One region of the Cupriavidus sp. 09_S30 genome, then DNA from elsewhere that is predicted to be linked to it. Evidence: predicted binding sites of a transcription regulator. Region 1 holds the regulator's gene; the other holds the start of a gene.
What was found. Region 1 encodes FliA, which starts transcription of late flagellar genes. Its sites were predicted from a motif close to CTAAAGTTTNNNNNNNNNNNGCCGNTA; they were not measured.
Positions count from the first base shown of each region.

Region 2: AC1Z3O_RS23905 (flagellin N-terminal helical domain-containing protein) is a predicted target of FliA. The motif match lies at 4,422-4,448, and genes of this name have one in related genera.

Region 1 is NZ_JBXOWI010000002.1:303,177-310,190, reverse strand. Features, by position in the region: gene flgB (flagellar basal body rod protein FlgB) at 1-286, opposite strand, end outside; gene flgA (flagellar basal body P-ring formation chaperone FlgA) at 508-1,230, shown strand; gene flgM (flagellar biosynthesis anti-sigma factor FlgM) at 1,381-1,683, shown strand; gene AC1Z3O_RS21550 (flagella synthesis protein FlgN) at 1,717-2,169, shown strand; gene AC1Z3O_RS21545 (flagellar protein FlhE) at 2,318-2,797, opposite strand; gene AC1Z3O_RS21540 (RNA polymerase sigma factor FliA) at 2,797-3,513, opposite strand; gene AC1Z3O_RS21535 (MinD/ParA family ATP-binding protein) at 3,637-4,479, opposite strand; gene flhF (flagellar biosynthesis GTPase FlhF) at 4,484-6,895, opposite strand; gene flhA (flagellar biosynthesis protein FlhA) at 6,906-7,014, opposite strand, start outside.
Region 2 is NZ_JBXOWI010000002.1:825,802-832,815, forward strand. Features, by position in the region: gene AC1Z3O_RS23885 (hypothetical protein) at 42-230, opposite strand; gene AC1Z3O_RS23890 (MFS transporter) at 300-1,523, shown strand; gene AC1Z3O_RS23895 (SDR family NAD(P)-dependent oxidoreductase) at 1,674-2,444, shown strand; gene AC1Z3O_RS23900 (AMP-binding protein) at 2,571-4,166, shown strand; gene AC1Z3O_RS23905 (flagellin N-terminal helical domain-containing protein) at 4,504-6,393, shown strand; gene AC1Z3O_RS23910 (methyl-accepting chemotaxis protein) at 6,707-7,014, shown strand, end outside.

The DNA.
Region 1 (7,014 bases):
CGTCGATGCTCGACTGCAGCGGAATGCGGTAGGCCAGATCCTGCTGGCCGCCGGCGGATGCCTGTCCGGGCAGGTGGCGCACCGAGGTCGTGGACAGCGATACGCCTTGCGCCTGCGCGCCGCGCTCCATGGACTGCGCGAGCGTGCTGGAGAAATCGAAGTCGCGCGCCTTGAAGCCCGGGGTGTCGGCATTCGCGATATTGGCGGCCAGCACCGATTGCCGCTGGTTGCGCAGGCTGAGCGCCTCCTGCTGGAAACGGAATGCCGCGTCGAGTCTGTCAATCATGTCTGCATCTCGCGTGGAAGGGAGAACATGGGCGGCACCTGCCACCGCAATGCTTCTTCAGGCATGCCATCTTAGGTGTGGCTCCGCCAGGGCAATCGCATGAATAGGCGACGGAAACCCGCGCATTTCCCTCCCAAGCGCGCAGCACGCCTGCCTACAATGTGAGGCGTTCCGATACGCGCAGCCGACTCCTGGCGCGCGTTCCATGCTGGGAAGAAGAGATGAAGCCGCTCTATCGCGCAGGCCCGCTGCTGTTGATGCTGGCCGTGGCCGCCACGCAGGCTGCGCCGCCGCGCGCCGGCCAGGCCGGCGCCCCCGTCAGCCCGTTCGCCGACGACCCGGTGCGCCGCGCCGTGCAACAATTCCTCGAGCGTCAGACCGCCGGGCTGCCAGGCAAGGTCAGCATCCAGGTGGTACCGCCTTCGGGCGGACGCGCGCCGGACTGCCCCCTGCCCGATCCCTTCCTGCCGGCCGGTGGCTCGCCATGGGGCCGGGTGACGGTCGGCGTGCGCTGCGGCGGCGAACGGCCATGGATCCGCTACCTGCAGGCGCAGGTGGCCGTCATGGCTGACTACTATGTGGCCGCGCGCGCGCTGGCACCGGGCGAGCCGATCGCGCCCGCCGATCTCGAAGTGCGCCAGGGCGATCTTTCCACCCTGCCGCGCGCGGTGGTGACCGATCCGGCCCAGGTGGCAGGCGCGGTGGCGGCCAACCGCATCGCAGCGGGCTCCCCGGTCCGCGCCGACCTGCTGAAGAAGCCGGCGGCGATGCGCCCCGGCCAGGTCGTGACGGTGACCGTCGAGGGCGAGGCCTTCCAGGTCAGCAGCGAAGGCCGGGTGTTGACCGAGGCCGCCGTCGGCGCACCGGTCCAGGTTCGCCTGAAGAGCGGCCAGGTGGTCGGCGGGATCGCGCGCAGTGCCGACACCGTGGTCCTGCAGCAGTAATCCGGGCTGGCACTGGCGCGGGAGCAGTGCCGGGCCGGCCCCTGCCGGCCATGCGACAATGCCGACCAGGCCATCACTGGCCAGGCGAAGTCGGCCTAAAGTTCCGCGCCGAACTTCCGATATGCCAGAGGAACCCAGCAAGGAACACCCGTGAAGATCAATCAATCCACCTCGTCTCGGCCTGGCGAGCCCGCTGACGGCGCCACGCGCGCCGCCCCGGCCGCCAGCGCAGCGTCGCCGGTGCAGGCCTCGGGCGACGTGCACGTCAGCCCGCTGGCCGCCCAGGTCCGCGCGATCGGCGCGGGCCTGGTACAGGACAGCGACGATGACATCGACACCGCGCGCGTCGAGGAGATCCGCCAGGCCATCGTGGAAGGCCGGATCAAGATCGACCCGAGCAAGATCGCCGATGGACTGCTCGCCTCGCTGCGCGAGCTGCATCAGAACAAGTAGGTCAACAGCAGCCCTCTATCCGCGGAGAATGAAATGAGCCTGATCCGTAGCCTGCAGCACGAAACCGAGGCCGTGTCGGCATTTGCCGGCGCGCTGGCCGAGGAACGCGAGGCGATGAAGTCGGGCGATTTCGCCGCGCTCAGTACCCTGCTCGAGCGCAAGACCGCTCTGGCACGCGCACTGGCCGACATGAGCGCGGCGCGCGAGGCGCAGATGCGCGCGGCCGGCATCCGGGCCGACGCGAGCGGCCAGCTGGTCGGGCTGCGCATCGATCCGGCGGTCACGCTGGCGTGGCGTGACCTGCGGCTGGCAGCGCAATCCGCGCGCGACGCCAGTGAACTGAACGGCGCCGTGATCAACGCTCACCTCGAATTCACCAGCGCTGCGCTGCATACGTTGCGCCAGCGCGGCACCGATGCCGGCCTGTACGGCCGCAACGGCCGCGCCGAAGGCGCGACGCCCGGCGTCAGCCTGGCCTGCGGCTGAACAATGCCGGCGCCCCGGGGCAATCCCCGGGCGCCGGTCGCCCACGCTGACCTGCGCGGGCAATGCACCGGGCAGGCACACCGAAGCCACGGGCCGGCGTGCGGCCCACAGCCCGCCTGCCGCACCCCTAGTTCAATGATCCAGCGGACTAGCGGAAATTCACGATGACCTGATCGGAACGCCCCTGCAGCACGGGCGTCAGCGCGCCGCGTCCCGGCACCATGAAGGCAAAGACAAAACCCTGGCCGGCGTCGTCGCCACGAAAGGCGTCGGTGCGGCCCTGGGCATCGGGCAGCATCACGCAGCGCACCGAATTGCACAGATAGGCCTGCAGGTCCGGCGGAATCCCGCCGACAAAGGTGTAATGCCAGCGCACCGCCGTCACCACGCCTGCGGCCTGCGGCGGCCGGTAATTGGGCAGGATGGGCGGCGACATCGTGCGCATGCCGCGGCTATGCAGTGCGGGTCCCTGCACGGACGCCGACCACGAAAAGCTAGGCCCAGTATCGGCCGCGCGCGCCGTGCCGCCGGCCAGCACGAGCGACGACGTCGCGATGCAGAACACACAGACAGCCCGCGGCACGCGTGCACCGCACGGCGACGCCGTTGCCGGGCCGCCGGCGCGCATCAAAGCAGGCCCCGCAGCTGGTTGCGCAGCCGCGTGATCGCCTGGCCGCGGATCTGGCAGACGCGCGACTCTGTGACTTCGAGCACCGCGCCGATTTCGCGCAGGTTCAATTCCTGGTCGTAGCATAGCGACAAGACCAGCTTTTCCCGTTCCGGCAAGCGGTCGATGGCGCGGACCAGCGCCTCGCGCATGCCGCTTTCCATCAGCACCAGCAGCGGATCGCCGTCGTCGCTGCCGCCCAGGTGGCGGTCCAGGAAATCCTCTTCGCCGGAGCGTTCGAAGTCTTCGTAGTGCAGCAGCTGGCAGCCGTGCACCTCGTTGAGCAGCAGCTGGTATTCGTCCAGCGGCATCTCCAGCGCCTCTGCCACCTCGGAATCCAGCGGTGCGCGGCCCAGCTTCTGCTCCAGGCCGCGCACCGTGCGCTCGATCCGGCGCGTGAACTGGCGCAGGCTGCGCGACTGCCAGTCGTTGGCGCGCACCTCGTCGAGCATGGCGCCGCGGATGCGCTGGCTGGCATAGGTTTCGAAGCGGGCGCCATGGGTGTCTTCATAGCGCTTGGCCGCGTCAAGCAGGCCGATCATGCCGGCCTGGATCAGGTCATCGAGCTGCACGCTGGCCGGCAGCTTGGCCGCGAGCTGCAGTGCGATGCGGCGCACCAGCGAGGCATGCGCCTTGACGATATCCGTTTGTTCGAGCTTTCCCTGAATCGTGTACATGGTGGAACTCTCGTGGCTCCTAGAGCGCGAAGCAGTTTGCGGCCCCGCCGCGCGGGCACGGCATCGCCTCGGCCCGGGTGGGCGGCGCGGCACGGGCTGAGCGCGTGGCGAGGGGCATCGGCTTCAGTGAATGCGTGCTTGGTCCCGTTCCCCCGCCATGGGGGACAAGGACGACAAGGCGGACGGAGCGGGCGCAGCCTGCAGCGGCCAGCCGCCGATGCCGCTGGCGATGCGGCGCAGCGCGACGGTGGCAGGCGCAGCGGGATAGGCGTCGACGACGCCGCGCCCGAGCTGCTCGCCCTGCTGCACCAGCGGGTCCAGCGGCAGGTAGCCGGCACAGCTAGCCTCGACACCGAGGTACTGGCGGGCCGTACGGGCAAGATTGCCCGCGACCGCGGCGGCGATGCCGTCACCGGACGCGGCGTTGATCACCAGGTGGAAGTGGCGGCAGGCATAGCGGTGGTGCAGGCGCTTGATGCAGGCATAGGCCGCCGTGATGGAGGCCGCCTCGGGCCGCATCACGACCAGCAGGTTGTGCGCGATGCCGGACAGCGGCGACAGCCCGCCCTGCGCATCGGCCCGCGCATCGGCCACCACGGTGCGGAAGCCCGCGAGCGTGCCGGATAGCGCGGAGGCGTCAGGCAAGGCACCGCCGTCGGGCAGCACGGCGAGGCCGGACGGGTGTGCCGGCCCGAGCGCTTCCTCCAGCGTGGCGCGCGCCTGCAGCACGGCAGCCAGCGTGGCGCGCGGCGCGGCGCCGGCGAGCCTGGCGGCGCGGGCAGCGCGCTCGTCCTCATCGACCAGCAGTACGCGCTCACCCTGCCTGGCCAATGCACTCGCCAGGCCGAGCGCGACGGTGGTCGCGCCCGCGCCGGGCTCGCATGCCACCACCGCGATACGGCGCGTGGTGCGCGGTGCCAGCATGCGGCGCAGCCCTTCGGCCTGATCGGATGCCAGAGTATGCACTGACTTACTCTCCCAGCGGCGCGAGTTGCACGGTGGCATACCGCCCGGCCGATTCCTGCGCGGCGAGTGCTTCGGCCTGCGCGGTCGCGAAAGGTGCAGCCTGAGGCGTGGCCTCCGGCGCAGCCTTGCGCTCAGTGCGCGCCGGATAGTTTTCCAGCACGTCCAGCAAGGCAAGCAAGCGCGCCAGGCCTTCGACCAGCAGCGGCCCCTGCCCCGACTGCGCGCCCTTGCCCGCCACGCGGCCGGCAAGGCGGGCCAGGAAAGCCGGCGCCGAGGCCGTCGGTTCATGTTCGAGGCGCAGCGCGGTCAGGCCGGCCTGCAGCGCCAGCAAGGCGGTGCGGCATTGCGCTTCGTCAGCACTGGGCACCGCGCCGCGGGCAAGATGATCGAGCGCGTGCCGCAGCGTGCGGAAGCGCGCGTCGGCCACCTGGCCCCAGCGCGCCCAGCGCGCCAGTTGCCCGGTCTCGCCCGCCAACTCGGGATCGCACAGCAGATAGGCCGTCTCCAAAGACTTGCCGCTGTCCCGCTCGACCAGGCGCGACACCAGCAGGCTGGCCTCGATGCCGCCCTCGGCGCCACCGCGGCCGGCACGGCGTTGCAGCGGGCCCTCCGGCACGCGCACCGGCACCTGTGCCAGCCACTGGACGGCCTCCCGCCCCTGCACGGAGACGTCGCCCATGGCGTGGAAGGTCAGCGTCTCGGCCAAGGTCTCGATCTTCCAGGCAGCGCCGCCGCTGAGCACACGGCTGCCCTTGCGGGCCCCGGCGAGCCAGCGCTCCCCGCCCTGCTGCCAGCGGGCCAGCACCGCCGGGCCTGGCAGGGCATCGACGACGTTGACCACGGTACGCGCGGCGGCCAGCGCGGCCCGCAGCGTGGTCGCTTCGGCCTCGCCGGCGCCACCGCGCCCGCCTGTGACGGTGGCGGCCAGCGGATAGCCGTCGCGGTCGGCCAGCCACAGTGCGTACTGCACCGATTGCGGCGCACGCCGCCCGGGAGCCTGCACGGATGCGCTGGCGCCCAGCGCCAGCACATAGCGCTCGCAGCGGCGGCCGACTTCCCGGCAGGCCGACTCGCGCACTTGCTGGGCCACCGCGCGCAGCGGTACGGTGTCGTCTTCACGCTGCTGCCAGAGCCCGCGCAGCAGCCCGAAGCCCTGCGCACCCGCTTCCAGCTCCGCCACGCAGGTTCCGACCGCGTCGGCGCTGTCGCTGAGCGAACGCAGCATGTCGTCTGCCGCCGGCGCGCTGGCCGCGTCGCCTTCCTCGGCGGCGGCGCCCAGGCGGTGCGCCACGTCGGCATCGGCGAACACCGAGCCGCGCCGGGGCGTCAGGAAGGCACGCTCGACCAGGGCCTGCGACTGGGCCAGTTCCAGGTGCTCCGGCACGCGCTGGCCCGTCGAAGCATAGAAGACCGGCAAGCGATGGCGGATCACCACGTCGAGCACCGCGCCCAGATGGGTCGCTTCATCGAGCTTGCTGATGATGCAGCCGTCCAGCCCGCCGCTGCCTTGTCCGCCCGCAGCCGTCTCCTGGCGATAGGCGTGCACCACTTCGTTGAGCGTATCGCCGTGGCTGGCGCCATTGAGCAGCAGCACGCGCTGCACCGGAGCCTGCACGCCGGCAAGCATGGCGATCTGTTCTGAAAGATTGCGGTCGCGCTGGCTCATGCCGACGGTATCGACGATCACCAGGTGCTTGTCGGCGAGCGCATCCAGCGCGAAGCGCAGGTCGGCGCCGTCCTTCACCGCGTGCACGGGTACGCCGAGGATGTCGCCATAGATGCGCAGCTGTTCGTGCGCGCCGATGCGGAAGCTGTCCGTGGTCAGCAAGGCGAGCCGCTCGGGACCATGCTTGAGCACGAAGCGCGCGGCCAGCTTGGCCGTGGTGGTGGTCTTGCCGACGCCGGTCGGGCCGATCAGCGCCAGCACGCCGCCCTGTGCGAACAGAGCGTCGTCGTCGCCCAGCACCTGCACCTTGCGAGCCAGCTCTTGGCGGATCCAGGCCATCGCGGCTGGGCGATCATGGCCGAGCGGAAGGCGTGCCAGCAGCGTACGCGCCAGTTGGCCCGAGAATCCCGCGCCGGCCAGCCACGCAAACAGCGATTCGCGCAGCGGATCGCCCGCGGCCACAGGCGTCGAGGCCATGCCGGCGAACTGCCGCTCGATCAGGGCGCGCATCGACTTGAGCTCGCCGCGCAGGTCGCCGAGGGCGGCGTCGTCCGCACGCTCCTCGACAGGCGCCACGTAGGGGCGGGCGCTGCCGGAGATCGCGCCAAGGTCGGCATCGCGCATGGCGACGATCTCCACGCCGCCTTCCACGGTGCGATTGGACAGCACCACCGCGTCGGGTCCCATGGCCTCGCGCACTTGACGCAGGGCCTCACGGCCGTTGGCCGCCACGAACTTCGCTACGCTCATCGCGCCTTCCTCACGCTGCACCGCCGATCATCGCGGTGATCCTGATATTCCTGTTGTCCGGCACCTCGGCATGGGACAACACCTTGAGCTGCGGCAGGGTGCGCCTGAGGAAGCGCGCA
Region 2 (7,014 bases), 520 kb from region 1:
GCCGGCGCCGCCGGTCTTCCTGTTCTCCGCGCAGCGTGCCCTCATCGATCCCCGCCGATGCTGTCTGCGGGTGGGCCGGGCGGCGCGTAGCCGGCCAGGCCGGCCAGCAGTGGCCAGCGCGGGGCAGCCGCCCGCGCCTCCACCTCGCCTTGTTGGTCGAAGTAGCGCGGCGGGGCGAAGCCGTCGAGCTTGACGCCAGGAAATCGATACGCCCTCCGAATTGGTTGCAAATTGAAACCTGAATCGATACACTTCGCCTGCGATAGGTTTCAAATTAAAACCAGAAAAAGGAGTGCTGCATGGATCCGACCTGCACCGCTGCCTCGGCAACAGGGACAGCGCCGCTATCAGCCAACACGCCCCTGGCGCCGGCGGTGGTGCTGCTGCTGGCGGTCTGCTGCGCGGTCAGCGTGGCCAATGTCTATTACGCGCAGCCCTTGCTTGACGCCATCGCCATGGAGTTCGGCATCGCCCGCGCGGCGGTGGGCGGCGTCATCACTGCGACGCAGGCGGGTTGCGCCATCGCGCTGATCTGCTTCGTGCCGCTGGGCGACCTGCTCGAGCGCAAGCGGCTGCTGGCCGCGCAACTGGTGCTGCTGGCGCTGGCGGCACTGGCGGTGGCCGCGGCGCCGCGGCCGGGCCTGCTGCTGGCCGGCATGCTCGGCATGGGCCTGTTCGGCACGGCCATGACGCAGGGGCTGATCGCCTACGCCGCCACGCTGGCCGCGCCGGCAGAGCGCGGGCGCGTGGTCGGCTCGGCCCAGGGCGGCGTGGTGATCGGGCTGCTGCTGGCGCGCACCCTGGCGGGGCTGGTCACCGACGTCGCCGGCTGGCGCGCGGTCTACCTCGCTTCGGCAGTGTTGTCGGCCGCCATGCTGGTGCTGCTGGCCAAGCGTCTGCCGGCTGTGTCCGTGCCGCCGGCGCGTATGGGGTATGCGCAACTGCTGCGCTCCATGCTGGCGCTGCTGGCCAGCGAGCGCACGCTGCAGGTGCGCGGCGTGATCGGCATGCTGATGTTCGCCGCCTTCAGCACCTTCTGGAGCGCGCTGGTGCTGCCGCTGGCGGCGCCGCCGTTCTCGATGTCGCACACCGGCATCGGCGCCTTCGGCCTGGTGGGCGCGGTCGGCGCATTGGCGGCAGCGCGGGCCGGCCGCCTGGCCGACCGCGGCCTAGGGCAGCGCGCCACGGGGCTGGCGCTGGCCTGCCTGATGGCCAGCTGGCTGCCGATCGGGATGATGTTCCACTCGATGGCGGCGCTGGTCGCCGGCATCGTGCTGCTGGACCTGGGCGGGCAGGCCATCCACGTGATCAACCAGACCATGATCTTGCAGGCGCGCCCGCAGGCGCAGAGCCGGCTGGTGGCGTGCTACATGCTGTTCTACTCGGTGGGCAGCGGGCTGGGCGCGCTGGCGTCCACCCTGGTTTACGCCCGTGCGGGCTGGAGCGGGGTTTGCGTCCTTGGCTTCGTCTTCAGCCTGATGGCGGCCGGGTTCTGGGCGGCCACGCTGCGGCGGGGCGCCTAGGTCCGGTGCTGCACCGCAATGGCGGCCCGCCATGCCCGCGCGCGCGGATTCGTCGTTTCGGACGACGCGGGGGCGGGCCGCGCTCGCGGACACTGGCCTGCGTCGCCGGCACGGCCGGCAGCGGATCTATCTCTGAGAAAGGAGCGGGCCATGACCTACAAGGCGTTTGATCTGAGCGGTAAGGTGGCGTTGGTCACCGGGGGCAACAGCGGCATCGGGCTCGGCATGGCCGAGGGCCTGGCGCAGGCTGGCGCCGACATCGCGATCTGGGGCACCAATGCGCAGAAGAATGCCGCCGCGGTCGAGCGGCTGGCCCGGCACGGGCGGCGCGTGCACGCGGTGTGCTGCGACGTCGGCGACGAGGCGGCGGTGGACGCCGCCTTCGCCGAAACGGTCGACGTGCTGGGCCGCATCGACGGCTGCTTCGCCAACGCAGGCATCAGCGCGAAGGGAGGGCGCTTCGAAGACATGCGCACCGAAGACTGGCACCGTGTGCTGCGCGTCAATCTGGACGGGGCCTTCTTCACCCTGCGCGGCGCCGCGCGCCAGATGCTCAAGCAGGGCGAGGGCGGCGTGCTGGTGGGCACGGCCTCGGTGGCCGCCATCGAAGGGGCGGCGCGCAATGAGCACTACGCGGCGACCAAGGGCGGGCTGATTTCGATGATCCGCGCGCTGGCCGTCGAGTACGCGCGGCATGGGGTGCGCGCCCATTCCATCCTGCCGGGCTGGATCGCCACCGACATGACCGCCAAGGGGCAGGCCGACGCCGCCTTCCAGGAAATGGTGGGCAAGCGCGTGCCGATGCGGCGTTGGGGCGAGCCCGCGGATTTCGCCGGCATCGCCATCTACCTGATGAGCGACGCCTCGCGCTACCACACCGGCGACACGCTGGTGATCGACGGCGGCTACACGCTGTTCTGAGTGCCGCGCACCTAGGCCGCTGAATCATTGAATTGGCAGGCACCGACCGATTTCAGTGATTCAGTGGGCCGGATAGCCGATCCTCGCGGCCGCCTTACGCCGGCCCGTTTCCCCCAAACGCGACCCATGACCGACAGCGCCCACGCCTCCCACTCCCTTCCGGACACCAGCGTCAACCCCTTCGCTGGCAGCGATATCCGCAGCCTCATCGACGCCCAGGCCGCGCGCCGCGGCGACCACCCCTTCCTGATCTGGGAGCCCTTCGAGGGCGAGGGCCGGAGCTGGAGCTACGCCGAGTTCGGCGAAACGGTCCGGCGCTTTGCGGCCGGCCTGCAGGCCCGCGGCGTGCGCCCGGCGGACCGTGTGCTGGTGCATCTGGAGAACTGTCCGGAAAGCGTCATCGCATGGCTGGGCTGTGCCTATGCCGGCGCGGTCGCCGTCACCACCAACGCACGCTCCAGCGCGGACGAGCTGGCCTACTTCGCCAGCCACAGCGGCGCGGTGGGTGCGATCACGCAGCCGCGCTTTGCGTCGATGGTCGCGCAGGCAGCGCCGGGGCTGCGCTGGCTGGCCGTCACCGCCACCCACGGCGGCGCCGCGCCGGCCGCCGGCGCCTTCCCCGGCGAGCCTTTCGGAGCCATCGACGCCGACCCCGCCGGCCTGGCGGCGCGCCCGCACGATCCCATGGCGCCGTTCGGCATCCAGTACACCTCCGGCACCACCGCCCGTCCCAAGGCCGTGCTGTGGACCCACGCCAACGCGCTGTGGGGCGCGCGGCTGTGCGCGCTGCACGAGGACCTGCGCGCCGAGGACGTGCACCTCGTCCATCTGCCGCTCTTCCATACCAATGCGCAGGTTTACTCGGTGGCGGCCTCGCTCTGGGTGGGCGCAACGGTGGTGCTGCAGCCGCGCTTCTCGGCCTCGCGCTTCTGGCCGGTTTCGCTCAAGCACCGCTGCACCTGGACCTCGGTCGTGCCGTTCTGCGTGCGCGCATTGATGGCCCAGCCGCGGCCGAAGCGACACCACTACCGCTTCTGGGGCAGTGGCGTCTGCGAGCCTGCGACCGACGCGCATTTCGGCATCAAGACCATCGGCTGGTGGGGCATGACTGAGACCATCTCGCACGGCACGATCGGCTCGGCCCACCTGCCCAATGCGCCGATGTCGATGGGCCGTCCGGCCAACGGCTACCGGATTCACGTGCTGGACGAGCAGGGCCGGCCCGTCGCGCCCGGCGAAACGGGCGACCTCTACGTGGGCGGCCAGCGCGGCGTCTCGCTCTTCCTCGAGTACGCGGGCGACCCGGCGGCCACCGCCGCGGCGTTCCGCGCCGACGGCCTCTTCATCACCGGGGACCGCGTGCGCCTTGGCGAGGACGGCTTCCTGTACTTCTCGGACCGCGCCAAGGACATGCTGAAGGTGGGCGGCGAGAACGTGGCCGCTTCCGAGATCGAGCGCGTGATCGCGCTGGTGCCGGGCGTGGCCGAGGTGGCGGTGGTCGGGCGCAAGCACCCGATGCTGGAGGAGGTGCCGGTGGCCTTCGTGATTCCGGGCGGGCAGGCGGACGAGGCGCTGCCCGAGCGCGTGCGCGCGGCCTGTGCCGCGCAGCTCGCGGACTTCAAGCGGCCGCACGAGGTGCGCCTGGTCGACAGCCTGCCACGCTCGACGCTGGAGAAGGTAGCGAAGGCGCAGTTGCGGGCATTGCTGGTCGAAGCGGATTGACGCCGGCCCGCCGGGCCGGCCGTCGCCGGCCTCTCCATCTTTGCGCTGCCGCGGCCGCCCGCCCGCGCGCGTAGGGCGGGCCATCGCAGCGACCCGCGTCGACCCTGGGGCGGCCTCCGTACACGCCCGCCCGATCAGGGAGGGGCAAGCCGTCCCCCGGGAATGCCTGGTCCCGCATCTCCCCGAAGGCGATCGCGCCTGGCCCTTGGCGCAGCCTCATCCGCACTACCCCTATTCTGTGGGGTAAATCGACTGATAAAAATTCGCCCGAGCAGGCCGTTATCTGCACCAGAACAGGGCGCCGGGGCAGGACGCCGGATATAAGAAGGGGGAATCGATGGCTCTCGTCATCGCCAGCAACACGCTTGCGCTCAGCGCAAGCCTGCAAGCCTCGAAGGCTGGCAGCGCAGTAGCCGATAGCATGCGTCGCCTTGCATCGGGGCGTCGCATCAACTCGGCACGCGACGATGCGGCCGGGCAAAGCATTGCAAACCGCCTGCGTGCCCAGGCAAACGGGATGGACCAGGCGCGCCGCAACGCGGGGGACGGCATGTCGATGCTGGAAACCGCCTCGGGGGCGCTGGATTCCCTCAATGCCCGTCTGCAGCGCATTCGCGAGTTGAGCGTGCAGGGCCTGAGCGGCACGCTCAACCAGGAAGACACTGACGCCATCCAGGCCGAGATCAACGCGAACCTGAAGGAAATCGACCGCCTCAACCAGCAATCCGGCTTCAACGGCCTGCGGCTGCTGGACGGCAGCGCCGGCAAGGTCGGCCTGCAGATCGGTGCCAACGACGGCGATCAGCTTGCCGTGGATCTGGGCGGCGTGGGATTCGGCGTGGAGGCGCTGGGGCTGAAGGACTTCACCATCGCCGGGATTCCGGGTTCGGTGACGGGCTTCAAGGTGCTGGCGGGCCGCAGTACCAATGTCCAGCTCGACAGTCCGTCCACCACCGTCAACTACCCGGCCGGTAGCGTCAGCCCGAACCTGGTCCGGGATGCCAGCGGGCATATGTACGTGCAGGATGTCGATGGCGCAGGCCGGCCCGTGTACCAGGAAGTTGGCTACAACACGTATACGGATACGACCACGGGCCTGAGCAATGTCGTGTTCCACCCTGCAGCGGGCGGCCCGGTCTTCCACGATGTGCCGACCGTGCCGCAGCGTCCCATCGGCACCCCCAGCCTGCGGGACGACACCGGTGTCCCCATGGCGGGCGCCTCGCTGGTGCAGGCGGACGACGGCCGCTATTTCATCGCCTCGGCCGGCAACTACTACCAGGCCAGCCTGCGATTTGGCGTGACGGGCACCGTCACCGCCCAGGCTGACAACATGACGGCATTGACCGCGGCCGATTTCACTTCGCCGCCGGCGGCCGTCACGCAGGTGCCCGCCATCGACCTGGCCACCGACACCGTGGCGTTCCAGGACAGCAGCGGCGTAACCGTGAACCCCTCGGCGACGCGGCTGCTCCAGCGGGCCAACGGTGCCTACGTCATGGAAGTGGATACCGGCGGCGGCAATTTCCGCTACTACGATGCCACGCTCGCCATGACGGACGATGGCGCCACCCGCACGTTGACCGTCAAGGCCAACAGCACCGCCTACCAGTCCTTTTCCGACCTGCCCACGCTCGGCGGCGATTCCACCGTGACCCTGGATCCCCGCAACGTCACGGTCAACTACACGGATCTGGCCGGCCACACGTTCAACGACGTGATGAGCCTCGACGCGAACGGCAACTATGTGCTGAACCTGCCGCAGGCCGGAAAGACGGCGACGCTGGTCACGGCCCAGGATGGCACGCAGTACATCCGGACTGACAATGGCAGCGAGAACGTGCTGATCTACTATCCGCTCGCTTACTCCGCGCTGACCGATGCAGGTGCGAATCACACCGTGGTCAACCTGGTCGAGGCCGGCGCCGGCATGCGCCTGAAACAGCCGCCCGATACGCTCGCCACGCTCGACCGCGCGATTGCCGCCGTCGACGCCCGGCGCAGCGCCCTGGGCGCGGCGCAGAACCGGCTGGAATCGATCGCGAATACGCAGGCCTCCGCCGCCGCCAATCTGACGGCGGCCCGCTCCCGGATCGAAGATGCTGACTATGCCGTCGAAGTGTCGAAGATGACGGCGGCGCAGATCGTCAGCCAGGCAGCCACGTCGATGGTGGCGCAAGCCAACCAGCAGCCGCAGGCGGTGATGACGCTGTTGGGGCGGAACTGAGTCTTGCACACCAGCAGGCGGGTTCCGATTTTCGCCTAAAGGCGGGCTGGGCCCTGCCGTTAATCCGTCCTGATGTGCTGAAGTCGATTCGTGCGACCAGCATCCATGGGCGCTATCCGGCGCGGCATCACCTCATGGGATTTCTGATCGTCGAGCCGCAGCGCATCCGCAGGCCGGACGCAATGCAGCGCCACGCATCAAGAAGAATGACAAGGCGAGACTGCCGCGCCGCGCGGGCCGCGGGGCGGCGCCGAGCCGGGCGCCCGTGGGACCGGCGGAATCCACATAAGAAGAGGAGGAGGCGGTAGCTATCATGTCGATCGAGAACTTGAGAATCCGGACGCGCCTTGGGATCGGCTTCGGGCTGGTGGCCGTGCTGTCGGCATCGCTGGCCGTGGTGGGAACATTGCGCCTGGAGGGGCTGGCCGAGGCCAGCCGCCAGGTCGCCGAGGATGAGTGGGGCAGGGCGGGCGCCGCCGCTACCGTCGCTGCCGCCGCCCAGGCGGACGCCAGAATGGCCACGGCGCGGCTGCTGGCTGCCGACGCCGGCCAGCCGGTGCAGGGTGCCGGCGCCTCCGATGTCGGCAAGGCCATGGACGAGGCGCTGAGCGTGCTGGCCAG